DNA from 3 places in the Shewanella sp. 0m-6 genome. Region 1 is predicted to be linked to each of the others. Evidence: predicted binding sites of a transcription regulator. Region 1 holds the regulator's gene; each other region holds the start of a gene.

Region 1 (6,153 bases):
AAGAGGTCGCTTATATTGGTGATGACATGGTGGACTTGCCCGTTATGCAGCAGGTTGGTCTTTCCGTTTGTGTGGCCGATGGTCACCCATATGTAAAACAACATGCAAAAATGACCACCCATATTAAAGGCGGCCACGGCGCCCTACGCGAACTCACTGATTTACTACTATTAAGCCAAGACAAGTTTGACTCAGCTCATGGGATGAGTATATGAACCGCGTCACCCTTGCGATAATCGCACTTTTTGGCACTGCACTTTTGCTCTATTGGCAAGTTCAGTCTAAAAAAAGCGAGCAGGAGCTGAATATCGATACAAGTCAGCGACCCGACTATATTATCGATGATCTACGTAGCATCGAATATAACGAGTTAGGCTTCATCAATAGCGAAGTAACAGCGAAACACATGGAACACTTTGATAGCGTCAATATGACCTATTTTACTGAGCCTGTTTATCTCATTTACCCTGATGATGGCCTAGCCGAATGGCGACTTAAAAGTGATAAAGGCAGCCTGAATAAAGTCACTGGCAAGGTAACGCTAGAAAACAATGTTATTATCGACTCGATTAGCCCAGAAGAGCCGATACAGACGTTAAGCACCAGCTATTTAGATCTTGATTTGAATACTATGATCATGACGTCAGATGAAATTATCCACGTCACTGGCAACGAATTCGTCATTCAAGGTGTAGGCTTATATGCCGACCTGAATGCCCAGAGCGTAAAACTAATCAGCCAAGTAGAAGGTATCTACGAAGCTCAGTAACGCCAACATATTGAACAATTTTACACTCATACTAGCTAAAGAAAACGCTTTAGCTGAGTAGAAGGACGCTATGAAATACAATCAATCTATCCTTGCAGGCCTATTTTGTCTGCTCAGTTTCAGCTCTGTTGCTAAAGTTGATGACCTGATGCAAGAGGTGAAAATTGCGGCCGCTAGCCAAGAAGCTGATATCAAGAATAATCAGGTTATCTTTTTTGGGCCTGTCGAAGTCACTCAGGGCACAATCAAGATGAATGCCGATAAGCTACGGGTTTTCTCAAAAGAAGATAAGAGCGGTAAAACGCTTGTGGCGACTGGTAACCCAGCCACTTACACCCAAATAATGGATGATGGACGCCCGGCAACGGCTAGCGCAAAAGAGATCCGCTACGAACTTGCTACGCGCACACTCACCTTAGTAGGCGAAGCCACCCTAGCGCAAGACGGTAGCCAGGTCACAGGTAACCGCATTAAATACAACATCAGTTTGCAACAGCTTATTGCAGAAAGTACTGGCAAGGGCGATGACAGAGTTATCACCATTATTCAGCCTGAAACCTATCAGGAAGAGAAACCAGAATCGCCAGCGAAAAAGCAGGAACAGCAATGAACCAAATCACCTTAAAAGCGGTCAATCTTGCTAAGAGCTATAAAAATCGTGCCGTCGTACAAGATGTTAGCTTAACCGTAAAGACAGGTCAGATTGTTGGTTTGCTTGGCCCAAACGGTGCAGGTAAAACAACGACATTCTACATGGTGGTTGGCCTAGTACAGAGTGATAAGGGTAAGATCTTTATTGATGATGACGATCTTACGCTCGATCCTATGCATTTACGCGCCCGTAAAGGTATCGGTTACCTACCTCAGGAAGCCAGTATTTTTAGAAAGCTGTCAGTACGTGACAACATCATGGCCGTCTTACAGACTCGTCATGACATCAATAACGAGCAACGTGAAGAACAACTTGAGCATCTACTCGAAGAGTTTCATATCACTCACATTCGTGACAGCCAAGGTATGGCATTGTCTGGAGGCGAACGCCGCCGGGTAGAAATTGCTCGGGCACTCGCAGCTAATCCAAAGTTTATCTTGTTAGATGAGCCGTTCGCGGGTGTTGACCCCATTTCAGTTATCGATATTAAAAAAATTATTGAACAACTTAAGAGTCGCGGTCTGGGCGTACTGATCACCGATCATAATGTTCGCGAAACTTTGGACGTTTGTGAGCGTGCTTACATAGTAAGCCACGGAAATCTGATTGCTGAAGGTACACCTGCCGAAATCTTGGACAACCAACAGGTTCGAGCGGTGTACTTAGGTGAACAATTCAGGCTATAGTTAATTCACAGTATGGAAGCTGAAAAACTCAATATGGAATTATTTCCAAAAAAAATCAACGTGTTGAGTTTTTGAGCAACCTTCGCCAGTTCAACGAGCTTTAACGTTTAACTACAGTGTAGGGAATAGCGGTAAAATGAAAGCGTCACTCCAGCTCAAAATGGGTCAACAGCTCACTATGACTCCCCAGTTACAACAGGCCATTCGCCTGTTACAACTGTCTTCTTTAGAGCTGCAACAAGAGATCCAACAAGCATTAGATTCTAATCCGTTACTGGAGCTAGATGAAGAGCAGTCAGATGGCGATATGATCAACGATGAAGATCACTCTGTAAATGACTCTAATAGTGAACTCACCCAAGATAGCGCAAGCGTTGACACCTCCGAAGCCCTCACCCAAGATTCCATGCCCGATGACCTGCCTATGGATACCACTTGGGATGAAGTCTACACCGTTTCCTCTAATGCTAGCTCAGGCGTAAGTCGTGAAGATGACATGCCATTCCAAGGCGAGACTAGCGAAGGCTTATATGAGCATCTTGAGTGGCAAAAGAACCTCACCCCATTTTCAGATAACGATCTTGCTATCGCCACCGCGATTATTGATGCGATCGATGAACGAGGTTATTTAACCCAGAGCTGTGACGAAATTCTCGAAGCGATGGGCGATCCTGAAACTGAACTCGATGAAGTCGAAGCCGTTTTAAAACGAATTCAACATTTTGATCCTATCGGTGTTGCCGCCCGCAACTTAAGTGAATGCCTACTTATCCAGCTAGCACAATATGCCGCAGATACACCGCACATTGAAAATGCAAGATTACTGATTAAAGACTATTTAGACCTTATTGCGGGGCGTGATTTTAGGCAGTTAATGCGTAAAACAAAACTCAAAGAGGATGATTTACGTGAGGCGATCACACTGATCCAAACTCTTAACCCAAGACCTGGGCTTGCCATTGCACGCAGTAAAGATGAATACGTCATTCCCGACGTGTCTGTCAGCAAGAAAAAAGGTCGCTGGGTGGTAGAGCTAAATCCTGACTATATGCCTAAGATTAATGTTAATCAGCATTACGCATCAATGGCGCGTAGCACAACGAATCAGGCCGACGGTCAATTTATCCGTGGCCACCTGCAAGAAGCTAAGTGGTTTATAAAGAGCCTGGAAAGCCGCAACGACACCTTATTGAAAGTGACAAACTGTATCGTCAAATTCCAGCAAGGCTTTTTTGAGTTCGGTGAAGAAGCCATGAAACCTATGGTACTCAATGACATTGCCGAAGCTGTTGAAATGCATGAATCTACCATTTCACGTGTTACCACACAGAAGTACATGCACACCCCAAGGGGCATTTTTGAACTAAAATATTTCTTCTCAAGCCATGTGGGTACCGACGATGGCGGAGAATGCTCATCGACAGCAATTAGGGCATTTATTAAGAAATTAGTCGCAGCTGAAAACCAGAGGAAACCGTTAAGCGATAGCAAAATGGCCCAGCTTCTGGCTGAACAAGGGATTAAAGTTGCTAGACGTACGATTGCAAAATATCGAGAAGCGATGCTGATCCCGCCCTCAAACCAACGTAAGAGTTTATAACTCAAAATTAGGCACATGGAGGATCGATAATGCAAATCAACCTGACAGGACATCACATCGAAATCACCGATTCACTACGCGGTTATGTAGAAGAGAAATTTACAAAGCTTGAACGACATTTCGATCAGATCAATAATGTGCACGTTATTTTGAATGTACAAAAAATGCAGCAGATTGCCGAAGCTAAAATTCACCTTAAAAAAGGGGAAGTATTTGCTATTTCGGAACATGCAGATATGTATGCTGCAATAGACTCCCTGATCGATAAACTAGATCGTCAGGTTATTAAACACAAAGAGAAGCTGACTAAACACTAACGATGGAACTAAGTACCATCCTGCAGCCGGAGTGCACTACCTGCGCCACTCCGGGCAGTAAGAAAAAAGTACTGGAGTTAATCAGTGACATTGCCGCTGTCCAGTACCCAACCCTTTCTTCACAAGAGATCTTTGAAAGTCTCTTGGCACGAGAGAAAATGGGTAGCACGGGAATAGGTAATGGTATAGCGATTCCTCATGGAAGGCTGTCGAATATAGAACGTCCAGTTGCAGTATTGGTTAAATGTGAAGTTCCTATCCCATTTGACTCATTCGATAAGCAGCCTGTCGATATTCTATTTGCTTTATTGGTGCCATCTGATCAGTGTGAGCAACATTTAGCAACACTGTCTTGTATGGCTGAAAAACTCAACGATAAAGCGGTGGTTAAGCAGTTGAGAAAGACCAGCAATGAATCAGAGCTATACCAAGTCATTACCCAATAGCTAACTACTCAGGTCTTTAAGTTATTTATTTTTTTACACAAAAGGTAAATGATTTAAAGACCTAAGTAATTATTACAGCAATATTATTTATTCTTATTCACCCGCTCAACTTCTTGCTTTCAGCCTTAAAAAAGTTAATCTATACACTTACACAATATAACCACAAAAATCATACATTTTGTTTAATGTCTATCAGGTAATCATACGATGAAGCTTGTTTTAGTCTCAGGTCGCTCCGGTTCAGGTAAGTCCGTTCTATTAAGAATGCTAGAAGATCTCGGCTATTATTGTGTCGATAACCTGCCCTTGCCAATGATGGGGACCTTACTCAAAGAGCTATCGGGTAACACTAAGCTTGTCGCCATCAGTGTCGATATTCGTAACCTGCCAGAAAAGAAAGATGAGCTGGTTAAGCACCTCACTTTTCTGCCTGATGGGGTCGAGTTATTAAGCTTTTTCCTTAACTCAAGCGATGAAGTGCTACTTAAACGTTATAACGAGACCCGTCGTCTGCACCCTTTATCGCACGATAACATTTCGCTTAAAGAGGCCATTGCGCTAGAAGGTCGCTTGTTAGAGCCGCTAGCCAACATTGTCGATCATTATATCGATACCTCAAATCTCAACATTTACGATCTTAATGATCAGGTGCGTGAGATCCTACTTGGCAATCTTGATAAAGAGTTGATGATCAACTTCGAATCGTTTGGTTTTAAACATGGTATGCCAACCGAAGCTGACTTTATGTTTGATGTACGATTTTTGCCAAACCCACATTGGGAGCCCGACCTGCGCCCTATGACTGGGCTCGACCAACCAGTACAAGATTTCTTAAATGAACGCCCAATGGTCAACCTGTTTATTAAACAGATTGAAGATCTACTCGAAACTTGGTTACCCGATCTAGAACGTAACAACCGTAGCTACCTTACCATTGCGATTGGCTGTACCGGTGGCCAACACCGATCGGTTTATATCACTGAGCGCCTTGCTGCTCACTTCAAAGATGGCAAACATAAAATACAAGTCCGCCACCGTGAGCTAAAAAATGCCGACCATTGAACGTGAAGTTACCATCTGCAATAAACTAGGTCTTCACGCTCGCGCTGCCACAAAACTCGTTGTTTTAGCCTCCGAATTTGATGCTGAGATCACCATCATTCAAGGTGAGAAACAAGCCTCGGCTACAAGTGTACTAGGCTTATTGATGTTAGAAACAGGAATGGGAAAAACGGTACAACTCGTTGCAACCGGGACAGACGCCCAAGCAGCGCTCGATGCCATTTGCCAATTAATTGATGCCAGATTTGATGAAGATAATTAATTCGTTATTTTCCTAATGAATTTCCTAGCTACCGCACATAAATACTCTTGAGTTACGTTATGATAAGCGCCTTTAAAACGACCCAGTGAGGGAGCTATGCCGATTGAAGTCTTAGATAATCAAACAACTGACCAACGTCTCAATCAGCTGACTCAAGCATTAGGCAACGGTATGTTTGTCCACGTCCGCAACATGTTGCAGGATATGGCTGCAACGGACATTGCTTTTATTCTCGAATCTTCTCCACCTCGTACTCGTCAAGTGCTATGGCAACTGATTGACCAGGAACACACAGGTGAAATCCTCGACGAACTCGGTGAAGAGCTTAAAGACAGTCTCATTGCTCAGATGAGTCCAGA
Region 2 (6,153 bases), on a different contig from region 1:
TAATCTTTGCCGCTTAAACGCGAAACCACAAAGTTATTACGCTTAGTATCAGGCAGAGTCACCATTAAGTACTCTTGAGTGTTCGCGTCCCAACCCACGTTAGCAACGTAGTTGTACTTAGCACGCACAGTCGCAAAGCGGCTACGCTTTAGCTCACGCACGCCATCAGTGCCTTCGATAAAGCGACCATAAGTATCATCAAACTTCACACTTGGGTCGTACTCAACGCGTACGAAACTCTTGTGATCTGCTGTTACTAATACTGAGGTTTCACCGTCGAAAGTCACACCCGCAAGGTTAGAGATCTCAGCAGAGAATGCCGCATCAATCTGCACTTTTGCTAAAATAGTTGTCAGCGTGTCATCTAAGAAATAAACCCAATTATTGCTAGTCACTACTGCGTATAGCTTGCTTTGAGGGTTGTAGCTCATACCCGTTGCTAAGCCGAAGATGTCACTTGGTAGCTCAACGCTTTTAAGCAATTGAAGCTCGTCGCTTGTCGCAACTTTAGTCGCATCATTTTGAGTCATGGTTGCAAAATCAGGCTTCTCGATTGAGTAAGCACCACGCGCTGACAGCTTAGAAAGCGTTGGCCAGTTAGCTGTAGACCAAATGGTTTTCTCTGAATCAAAGGTCATGCGCACTGGGTCGCTTTGACCGATATACGGGAATGGGCCTGTTTGCGTAAAGGCTTGTACTATGTTGAAGCCAATAATGACTAGGAACACGTTAACCGTTACCTTGTTCAGTAAGCTCCATTCACTGCTATCACTTTTCTCTACTAGCTTGTCGCCTTGTAGCAGCATTAATACGCCAGCAAACAATAAGATAATCGCAAAGACCACAATCACCCATACATAGGTGTGAACGCCAAAAATCGCTGGGCCAAAACCTTGGCCAATATCACGAAGAATATGCGCTGAACTATGACGATAACCTGCCCACAAGCCGTATACCGCAGTAATAATCAGTGCACCAATATACTTTGGCTTTAAGCCGTAACGCATGATAAAAATCGCGATTAGCGAGACCAGCACCATAGCGGTGCGCTCTTGCCAACAAAGAATACAAGGGGTGTCACCCATGGCAAAGCCCAAGATGATACAAGCGATACCTACTGGTAAAGCGATTAGCGCTAATGCCGCTAACGATATAATTCTGTTTACTGTTAATTCATTCATCATAGTGTTCTCACAAGTTACCGGCAGGCACTAACATGCCCCAAGTGGCGATCAACCAAATCCCCATGCTCATTAAAATGCTCAGAGCCAAAAAAATATGCGCCATTTTTTGTTTGTGAGGTTTAAAGGCAACCAAGAAACAAGCAATAAAAATTAGGCAAAAAAGTAGAAATTCCACAACTTTCTCCAATAGAGTTCACTCGAACTCAATTCAAAAATGCGCTTAGTAATAAGCCAAATATCGGCTAAAAATGTCGACAGCATTCGCTGTAATACTTGGTAATTTGTAGTGCAAGTTACTCAAGCTGAGACTAAATTACGGTAAATCTACTGAAAAAAATGTGCCCCAACCGCCATACCTCTAAATGAGTATTAGCGTGTTCTGATTTTTGCTAAGCAGGTTCATTTATCACTAAATTAGTGAGCGCTAGCGCTTACACACAATTGATGAGAGAGCGGCGATTCACACTCTAAAGCGAGTTGTGACCCTAGGCTAAAAGCATGAATTAATGGGATTTAAAACAAAGATCTGGATATAGGGTGAGCAATGCCACTAAACACACGCTACTGCAGATAACAAAAAAGCCCCCAACATTTGCATGTTGGGGGCTTTCAATACTTAACCTGGTTACAGGTTGAAGCTAAACGCGGTCATTACTTACGGTTATGACGCTTACGCTCGTTTTCAGTCAAGTAACGCTTACGAACACGGATGTTCAGCGGAGTTACTTCTACTAATTCGTCATCATCGATGAACTCAAGCGCTTGCTCTAGTGTCATTTCGATATGCGGAGTTAGTACCTGTGCTTCGTCAGTACCAGATGCACGCATGTTAGTTAGCTGCTTACCTTTCAAACAGTTAACTGTTAGGTCGTTAGCGCGTGCATGAAGACCAACTACTTGACCTTCGTATACTTCTGATGCGTGAGTAATAAACAGACGACCACGCTCTTGTAGACCGAATAGTGCGAATGTTAGTGCTTTACCAGTAGCGTTAGAGATCAATACACCACGTGCACGTTGACCAATATCACCGCCTTTCAAAGGACCATAATGGTCGAATGAATGGTAAATAAGACCAGTACCAGAAGTCGCTGTCATGAACTCAGTTTGGAAACCAATTAGACCACGGCTAGGGATAACGAAGTCGATACGTACACGACCCTTACCGTCTAACTGCATGTCCTTCATGTCACCCTTACGGATACCAAGCTTCTCGATCACTGCACCTTGATGCGCTTCTTCAACGTCAACAGTTAGTGTTTCGAACGGCTCACACATCTCGCCATCGATCTCTTTAACGATAACTTCTGGACGAGAAACAGCTAGCTCGTAACCTTCACGACGCATGTTTTCAATCAAGATTGAAAGGTGAAGCTCACCACGGCCTGATACGCGGAAACGATCTGGGCTGTCAGTTTCTTCAACGCGCAATGCTACGTTGTGTACTAGCTCTTGTTGTAGACGCTCAAGGATGTTACGTGAAGTTACGTACTTACCTTCTTTACCCGCAAACGGAGAAGTGTTTACCTGGAATGTCATTGTTAGTGTTGGTTCATCAACAGACAATGGAGGTAATGCTTCTACGTTAGTAGGGGCACAAATTGTGTCAGAAATCTGTAACTGGCCAAGACCAGTAATCGCAACGATGTCACCAGCGTTAGCATCTGTAACTTCGTGACGCTCTAGACCCATGTAACCTAATACCTGGCCGATTTTACCGTTACGTTTCTTGCCGTCAGCGCCAAGTACAGTAACTTGTTGGTTAGTCTTAACACTACCACGCTTGATACGACCAATACCGATAACACCCACGTATGAGTTGTAGTCGATTTGAGAGATTTGCATCTGGAAATCACCTTCAGCATCAGCATCTGGTGAAGAAACTTTTTCAACGATCGTTTCGAAAAGTGGCGTCATATCTGCGCTAGTTTCGTCTGGATCTAATGTTGCAAAACCGTTTAGTGCAGAAGCATAAACGATTGGGAAATCTAGCTGCTCATCGGTAGCGCCTAGGTTGTCGAACAAGTCAAATACTTGGTCAATAACCCAATCAGGACGTGCGCCAGGACGGTCAATCTTGTTAATAACAACGATTGGCTTAAGACCTTGAGCAAAAGCTTTCTTAGTCACGAAGCGAGTCTGTGGCATTGGACCATCCACAGCGTCAACTAGTAGTAATACTGAGTCAACCATAGATAGAACACGCTCTACCTCACCACCGAAATCGGCGTGACCTGGGGTATCAACGATGTTGATACGGTAATCGTTCCACTTGATGGCAGTGTTCTTGGCCAGAATCGTGATACCACGCTCCTTTTCAAGATCATTTGAATCCATCACCCGCTCAGTGGCTTCTCCTCGAGACTCAAGGGTTCCTGACTGCGCCAGCAACTTATCAACCAAGGTAGTCTTACCATGGTCAACGTGTGCAATAATGGCGATGTTACGTAAATTCTCTAACACGGCTAAACCTCTTACCATCGGTATAATATATAGGGGGGGTTACTGCCAACGACTAAAACCAATCTAGTATAGTAGTTGCAATAAAAAGCGTGACATTCTACTCTAGCTCAGCGTTATCTCACAGGATTATTTTTAACCAATCGTTAAAAATAACTCTTTCGCATTGATTTTTTTTGCCTTAACGTCTGCTTTTTACACACTTTTTTATACTTTAGTTGTGTGACACTATTAGGTCATCCTAGACAAACACTCCTCCTTAAATTCATCATTTTCACCTTTTAAAGCTATTTTAAGCCTCAAATTCCGCTAGAAAACAACGGATATTCTCTTCACAAAAAAACAAAAAACATGACTGTCCTTAATCCTAATAACACTTATTGAAAATCTAATGTTATTTGCTTGACCTCCCCCCTATAAAAGTACTCATTGCTTAGTTATTCTGTGTAACGATTTTTAGCGAGACGCCAACAGTTGATTACAGGGAAAATAGCGGCTGCACTGTTATAGCGCGTGCACCATCTCGATCCATCCAGCGCACCATTACGGTGCAACAAGGATGTCGGTATCGAGAATAAAAATATTATAACCCCTAATTATCAGTTAGTTACAAATTTGGCATAAGTCTCGCTTTAAGAATGCCAGAATCGCATTAAGCGCTAAATATTAAAGATAAAACAAAGGGACGCCCCTTTACCCTACTCGGAGACTTTAGAATGTCAGCAGAATCAGTTTTACAACAACTAAAAGAATTAGAAGTTAAGTTTGTTGATTTACGTTTTACCGATACGATAGGTAAAGAGCAGCACGTAACCATTCCAACTCACCAAGTCGATGCTGACTTTTTTGAAGACGGTAAAATGTTTGACGGTTCTTCAATCCAAGGTTGGAAAGGCATTAATGAATCAGACATGGTATTGATGCCAGATCCTGCAAGTTTTGTACTTGACCCTTTCACGGCAGAAACTACTGCTAACATTCGTTGTGACATCCTAAACCCTGGCACAATGACCGGTTACAACCGTGACCCACGCTCTATTGCTAAAAAAGCAGAAGACTACCTACGTTCAACAGGTATTGCTGACACCGTATTGGTAGGTCCTGAGCCAGAATTCTTCCTATTTGACGATGTTAAGTTCGGCGCTGACATGTCTGGTTGTTTCTACAAGGTTGATGCTGAAGAAGCAGCTTGGAACTCAGGTACTAGCTACGATGGTGGCAACAAGGGTCACCGTCCAGGCGTGAAAGGTGGTTACTTCCCAGTAGCACCAGTAGACTCTTCACAAGACATCCGTAGTGCTATGTGTTTAGTGCTAGAAGAGATGGGTCAAGTTGTTGAAGCGCATCACCATGAAGTTGCTACAGCGGGCCAAAACGAGATCGCGACACGTTTCAACTCACTAACACTTAAGGCCGATGAAGTTCAGGTACTTAAGTATGTTGTTCACAACGTGGCCCACGCTTACAACAAGACAGCGACATTTATGCCTAAGCCAATCGTTGGCGACAACGGTAGCGGTATGCACGTGCATCAGTCTCTTGCGAAAGATGGCGTTAACTTGTTCGCAGGTGACAAGTACGGTGGATTGAGCGAAACAGCTCTATTCTACATCGGTGGTGTGATTAAGCATGCGCGTGCAATTAACGCATTTGCTAACCCATCGACAAACTCATACAAGCGTCTTGTACCACACTTCGAAGCGCCTGTTATGCTTGCTTACTCAGCAGCTAACCGCTCTGCTTCTATCCGTATCCCAGTGGTACCAAGTGCAAAAGGTCGTCGTATCGAAATCCGTTTTGGTGACCCAGTGGCTAACCCATACTTAGCGTTCTCTGCAATGCTAATGGCTGGCCTTGACGGTATCCAGAACAAGATCCACCCAGGTGAAGCAATGGATAAAGATCTATACGATCTTCCAGCTGAAGAAGCAGCAGAAATCCCAACAGTTGCCACTTCACTAGAAAATGCACTTGAGTGTCTAGACGCTGACCGTGAGTTCCTAACTCGTGGCGACGTATTCACTAACGACTTTATCGACTCTTACATCGCCCTTAAGTCTGCTGATGTTGAGCGCATCAACCAAACAACTCACCCAGTAGAATTCGAGCTTTACTACAGCTTGTAATCCTCTGAGTGACCCGCTAACCACTCGTAAGTGATTAGTCTTTAAAGCCCTAAACAGTCATGTTTGGGGCTTTTTTATTTAGCAGGTAAATGACTAATCTTTAAAACTGATACACCGCAACACGGCCATTATGCCCTGCAGCAACTAGTGTATTGCCCTCGATAGCCAAAGTAAAAAATCCCTGAGACTCACCGTTAATCAGCAGTGGCTGCCAACTATAACCATGATCATGAGAAATATCGGTTGATAGCTTACCGGTGGCAATACAGGTTTCTTCGTAGCACACCATAGCGCTGCGCAAACCTGGGGTTGTGCCGGGGGCTTTATGCCACACATAGCCTTTTTTATACACCATATTGGCAGCATGCTTATCACGCTGCTGA
Region 3 (6,153 bases), on a different contig from region 1:
TACCTGTTACGCCAATCTCACAGTAATCATCACCTTGCTTAAATTGCCAGATACTGTGCTCATGCCATTCACCTTGATATACCAAGCAGTTATGGTCTACTAACTGCTCTGGGCGGCTAGGTACACCATGCTTCTCTACATATGATGGCGACGCGGCTAACAAGAACTGACATTTCATCAGTGGTCTTGCAACCATCCCAAGTGGCAATTGCTCTGACATCGTAAGTAGTAGGTCTAAACCTTCACTAACCACGTCGACTTTATGGTCAAGTAAGCTAACTTGAAGTTCGAGCTCTGGATGCTTAGCCATAAACTCTGGCAAAGCAGGGATGATGTGCATGGTACCGAATGACTGAGAAATACCCACTTTCAATACGCCTCGGGTAGCATCATTAAGATTATGAACGCTAGCAACAGCTTGGTCGGCATCTCTTAATAACTCTTCTCCTTGGGCATACAATAGATGGCCCGCCTCAGTTAAACTCAAGCTTCTTGTGGTACGTTGAATCAATTGAACACCAAGCTTATGCTCCAGATCGGCCACTTGGGTACTTACTTTAGACTTTGATATGCCTAACTTTCTCGCCGCAGAGCTAAAACTGCCCGCTCGAGCCACATGGGTAAAAATTGCGATTGGTTCTAAAAGTTCTAACATGTAAATCGCCTTAAGGTGTTTACGACAGTAATAGTACTTCCATCGCTAAGACATGCTGTTTTCTATTAAAAACAATATCTTAAGTGAATATATGTACGCTAGAGTAGAGTTTGTATTATGTAACCAATAGTTGGTTTTTGTTTTTATTTTTAGAAGTATACCAAAAAATCCCCATAACTCATCAAATATGTAGTTTGGGCTAGGTACAAAGGGGATCGGTAGTACAAAAGTCTAGTGAGGCTTTAAATGTAAAAACCCCTGCATAAAGGGGGGATGCAGGGGAGGTTGCAAATCAATCAAGGCAACAGCTTTACTTCATTGTTTTACCAAGCGTATATCTTAGTAACGAGTCCAGTGAAGTAATGTTTACTCAAGCATAGTGGTATTAGAGGATTCAACTAAAGGATAGCTAGCAAGTTCTGGGATCTCGTCACGCAACTGTTGCTCCAGTACCACTAAGGTTTTAAATCTTTCGCATAGCTTTTCGCCACGGGCTTCTAGATCAGCGGCTTGCTGCTCCATCTGCATCTCGATATCATCACCAATGGTTTCCATCTTTTGAGAAAAAGAGTCCATCTTCTGTTCAAAGCTATCACCGTCGCCCGACATCATTTGTGCGCCTAAAGTCATCATCATGCTGCCGAGTGAGTTCTGCACTAACTCTTCCATCTCTTGCTCAAACTCCTCTCCAAAGGCATCTTCTAGTGATGACTCTGTCGAGCCAAGGTAAAACGTATCGCCATGTTGGTACGCTACGCTTTCGATTCGTTGCTCAAGACCTGACATCATTTCGTCAATCTTAGCACCTGCGCTATCACCTAACAGTGGGGTTAACGCAAGACTCACTGCAGAAGAAGCCATTCCAACCGCATCATTAACCAGTTCAATCACCTCAGGTACTTGCGAAGAAACCTCTTGTGAATACTGACTCACTAATGCTTGCTGCTGTTTATTAAGTGACACTTGCTTGCCATTAACAAATAGCTCATCCATTTCGATGCGATACTTTTCATCACCAACCTCACTGACAATCAGTTTCTTAGGCTCTACCGTGACGTCATAATTAAGCGCGACTTCGCACTCTTTATTCATTGACTGGTCGCTATGAGCGGCAACGGTTTGTAGACTCGTTGCTGATAGCAACACGGCTGAGATCCCAACAGAGGTAAGTAGTTTTTTCATCGCATCAATCCTTTATCGCTATAGTCTGTATGATATTATTTTCAATCTTGACGTAAATAAAGCATAGACCATGCCAAACAAGCTAACACCATGTTTTTAAAGGTTATCACTTGAGTTGTATAGAGGTGATACACGCTGCTAAATAATATATTTGGCCAATTAAGCTAACAATTGGCCAAATATCAAAAACAGCTGATGTTGATACTGATGTAGGAACTAATTGTAGAAACTGACTATAGTGACTGGCTGTAGACAATTGACTGAGTAAAACTAAAAAATCGAACGGCCTAAAGTCTGACTCAAGGCTTCTAACACTGCCGTGCCCGCTAAAGAGTTGCCATTGGCATCAAGCTCCGGAGACCAAACACATACAGACATGTCACCAGGGATCACCGCGATAATGCCACCGCCGACACCGCTCTTACCCGGCATACCGACGCGATAAGCGAACTCACCCGCACCGTCATAAAGGCCGGATGTGGCTAATAACGCATTTAACTGCCGATTCTGTACAGGACTAATTAACTGTTTACCAGCAAGGCTTTTACCTGAGTTAGCTAAGTAAAACATAGCACGGGAAAGATCTGCGCAGCTCATGCGAAGTGAGCAATAGTGAAAGTAGCTGTGCAACACAGTATCAACGTCGTTATTAAAATTACCGAATGATTTCATCAAGTAAGCTATCGCGGCGTTTCTTGCGCTGTGTTGATATTCAGATGCGGCAACGATTTTATCGTATCCCACTCTATTGTTTTCACTTAAACCACGAACAATCTCAAGCATACGGTGCTTAGGCGCACCTAAACGACTTTGCAAAAGATCGGCAATAACCAGCGCACCGGCATTGATAAATGGATTTCGCGGTAAGCCTTTTTCCAATTCAACTTGAACTAAAGAGTTAAAAGAATGGCCTGAGGGTTCTTTACCGACTCTCGACCAAATCTCATCTTCTTCATACAGCATTAGCGCCAAGGTAAGACTAAATACCTTAGAAATACTCTGAATTGAAAAGGGCTCGAGATAATCTCCAGCCCCTATAGTGACACCGTCAGAGGTCGTCACTGCAATACCTAACTTATTAGCATCAACTTGGGCAAGGGCTGGAATATAGTCAGCCACTTTACCCTGTCCTAGAAGAGGTCGTACTTTTTCTAGGATCTCTTCAAGTAATGCCAATTCAGGCATTAGCCCCACCAAATATCGTAAAGCTCGCCAATTTCGAGATCAGATACAGGTTGAGCGTCAAAGAATGCTTTAACTGCAGCTCGGTGCTCTTCTGTACACTTGCCGATACCTTGAGTGGCAATAATACCTTCCCACTCTTTGTGTCCACCGCCGTGATAACCTAGGTCGTTAGGTTCAATCACTTCATCGATAAACTGATCAACGATTGCATCAATTTGCTCTTCTGTTACTGACTCATTAAAAATCCAGTTAACGTCAAATCCAAACTCTTGGAACTCATCAACGCGTAATTTCTTACGTAAGCGACGGCTACGGTTTGCTGCCATGGTTGTTCTCCTAGATAGCTTATTTACAGTATATAAATTCGGTTTAGCGCTTAAACACGCTCAAACATAAGATCCCAAACCCCATGACCTAAACGGTGGCCACGCGCTTCGAATTTAGTCAATGGACGATGATCTGGACGTTCAACAACATCACCTGTCGCAGATTGGTTTTTATAACCAGGCGCGGCATTCATCACTTCTAGCATATGTTCGCTGTAGTTTTCCCAATCTGTTGCCAGATGGAATACACCGCCAACCTTAAGTTTCTTGCGGATCAATTCAGCAAATGGTGCTTGAACGATACGGCGCTTATGATGACGAGTTTTATGCCAAGGATCTGGGAAGAACAATTGCACACAAGCCAGACTGCCTTCAGCAATGCTATTTTCAAGTACTTCAATTGCATCATGGTGATAAACACGTAAGTTAGTCACGCCCGCTTCAGCAGCTTCTGCCAAGCATGCACCGACGCCGGGTTTATGCACTTCGATACCGATAAAGTTAAGCTCAGGAGCCGCCTTAGCCATTTCCACCAATGACGCGCCCATGCCAAAGCCGATCTCTAGAACGGTATCTGCTTCACGACCAAATACTTCGACTAAATCAATCGATTCTGGAGTGTAATCTAGGCCCATGATTGGCCATTGCTGCTCCATTGCTTGAGCTTGGCCTTTAGTTAAACGGCCCTCTCTCAATACAAAGCTTCTCACTTTGCGAAGGTATTTACCTTCTTCATTGAATTCAGCGGTTGTTACGTCGCTCATTTTCGCCCTCGCTTAAGACAGCATAATTTAAAAAAGAAAGGCATTATCCAAAGTTCAACCTTCAGTGCAAGCCTTATTGTGGCGAAATTATACCAATAATCTCAGTTTGTGCGAGCAGTGCCTTTGCTTTACAGCTAAATAAGCCATATTTTGCTTACAACTCCAGCCACTTTGCCATAAAAAGCCCTGTGCTTTGCTTGTTTAAACCCTAGGCTAAAGTTACACTGCGCCGATGAAAACTACCGCGCTTTTTTCAACAAGAATTATCGAATGGTACGACAACTTTGGTCGTAAACAACTTCCTTGGCAACTCAATAAAACCCCATATAAAGTATGGATTTCAGAGATCATGCTCCAGCAAACGCAAGTTGCTACGGTTATCCCCTATTTCGAAAAGTTTATCGCACGATTTCCAGATATTGATAGCCTAGCCTGTGCCGAGCAGGACGAAGTGTTGCATCACTGGACTGGACTTGGTTATTACGCGCGCGCCAGAAACCTACATAAAGCCGCACAAATAATGCAGTCTGATTTTAATGGCGAGTTTCCAACTCACTTTGATGATGTTTTGGCATTACCTGGTATTGGTCGTTCAACGGCAGGTGCAGTGCTTTCGCTATCTTTAGGACTCAACTTTGCTATTCTCGACGGTAATGTGAAGCGTGTTTTAGCTCGCCATGGTGCAATCGAAGGCTGGCCAGGTAAAAAACCTGTCGAGCAGCAACTTTGGCAATTAACCGAAATGTTAACCCCAGCTAAAGATATTCAAAAATATAATCAGGCCATGATGGATATTGGTGCAACAGTCTGTACGCGCTCCAAGCCTAACTGCGCCCAATGCCCTGTAGCCATAGACTGTAAAGCCCAGTTAAGTGGCCGGCAGACCGAATATCCAGGTAAAAAACCAAAGAAATCCATTCCAGAAAAGTTTGCTTGGCTATTAGTCATAGAAGATGAGCATCAAGTGCATCTTGAGAAACGACCACCCGTGGGTATTTGGGGCGGTCTCTGGTGCTTTCCTCAATTTGCAGAGCGCGCCGAACTCGACGCTTATATTAAAGACAAGCAACTAAAAATGACCTCGCAACAAGAGTTAGTCGGTTTTAGACACACTTTTAGCCACTTTCACCTCGATATCCAGCCGGTGTTGGTCCGAGTAAGTGGTATTAGCAATAACCAGATCATGGAACAAAGTTCCACGCTCTGGTATAACTTATCTCATCCACCTAAAGTTGGTTTAGCCGCCGCTACTGAGCGAATTCTGGCTGACTTAGGTTCTGTATTAATTAAGGAGTAATCATGGCTCGCACAGTAAACTGCGTGTACTTAAACAAAGAAGCAGAAGGCCTAGGTTTTCAGCTTTACCCAGGTGACTTGGGCAAGCGTATTTTCGACAATGTCAGTAAAGAAGCTTGGGCACTTTGGCAGTCAAAACAAACCATGCTGATCAACGAAAAGAAACTGAACATGATGAATGTTGATGACCGTAAGTTCTTAGAAGAGCAGATGGTAAACTTTTTGTTTGAAGGTAAAGATGTCGAAATTGAAGGCTACGTGCCGCAAAAAGACGACGAGTAACTGACTGTTTAGCATTAGTTCGAGCTGGTCGCAGCTTTAGTCTGCGCCACAATGTAACGTCATCAAAAACGCCGCTTAAATTAATTTAAGCGGCGTTTTGTTTTATCTATTTAAAGCACTTTTTGGTGACTTGAAATTACTTACGAATTCCTTCTACCACTAAATCTAAAACCACATTAGCTGATGCTGGCCCTAAATCGACTTTAACGTCATAGTCTTTTAAGGCAAATTCAGTGCTGCCAACAAAACCTGAACGATAGCCGCCCCATGGGTCACTGCCCTCACCTATTATTTTGGCATCTATGGCTAACGGCTTTGTGACACCATTAAAAGTAAAGTCACCATTAATAACAAAATTGCCGTCGCCCTTGTCTACTGCTGATGTTGATACAAAGCGTGCCTGCGGAAATTTGCCCGTATTTAAGAAGTCGCCACTACGTAAATGCTTATCTCGCTCAGCATG

What was found. The regulator sigma-54, encoded in region 1, starts transcription at its own class of promoters, with help from an activator protein. The targets are predictions, from matches to a motif close to GTTGGCACGNNNNTNGNNT.
Region 2: the regulator sigma-54 is predicted to act here: its motif matches at 4,259-4,277, upstream of glnA (glutamate--ammonia ligase).
Region 3: the regulator sigma-54 is predicted to act here: its motif matches at 1,897-1,915, upstream of ACVBJC_RS08800 (YggN family protein).

What each region holds. Positions count from the first base shown of each region.
Region 1 is NZ_JBRIMD010000004.1:196,643-202,795, reverse strand. Features, by position in the region: gene kdsC (3-deoxy-manno-octulosonate-8-phosphatase KdsC) at 1-215, shown strand, start outside; gene lptC (LPS export ABC transporter periplasmic protein LptC) at 212-769, shown strand; gene lptA (lipopolysaccharide transport periplasmic protein LptA) at 840-1,379, shown strand; gene lptB (LPS export ABC transporter ATP-binding protein) at 1,376-2,107, shown strand; gene ACVBJC_RS04835 (RNA polymerase factor sigma-54) at 2,244-3,707, shown strand; gene hpf (ribosome hibernation promoting factor) at 3,737-4,024, shown strand; gene ptsN (PTS IIA-like nitrogen regulatory protein PtsN) at 4,027-4,470, shown strand; gene rapZ (RNase adapter RapZ) at 4,678-5,532, shown strand; gene ACVBJC_RS04815 (HPr family phosphocarrier protein) at 5,519-5,794, shown strand; gene mgtE (magnesium transporter) at 5,891-6,153, shown strand, end outside.
Region 2 is NZ_JBRIMD010000001.1:280,220-286,372, reverse strand. Features, by position in the region: gene ACVBJC_RS01240 (disulfide bond formation protein B) at 1-1,184, opposite strand, end outside; gene typA (translational GTPase TypA) at 1,836-3,647, opposite strand; gene glnA (glutamate--ammonia ligase) at 4,361-5,770, shown strand; gene ACVBJC_RS01225 (WD40/YVTN/BNR-like repeat-containing protein) at 5,871-6,153, opposite strand, start outside.
Region 3 is NZ_JBRIMD010000008.1:158,866-165,018, reverse strand. Features, by position in the region: gene ACVBJC_RS08805 (LysR family transcriptional regulator) at 1-655, opposite strand, end outside; gene ACVBJC_RS08800 (YggN family protein) at 1,022-1,837, opposite strand; gene glsB (glutaminase B) at 2,108-3,022, opposite strand; gene ACVBJC_RS08790 (YggL family protein) at 3,022-3,348, opposite strand; gene trmB (tRNA (guanosine(46)-N7)-methyltransferase TrmB) at 3,399-4,112, opposite strand; gene mutY (A/G-specific adenine glycosylase) at 4,345-5,409, shown strand; gene ACVBJC_RS08775 (oxidative damage protection protein) at 5,412-5,690, shown strand; gene ACVBJC_RS08770 (YceI family protein) at 5,827-6,153, opposite strand, start outside.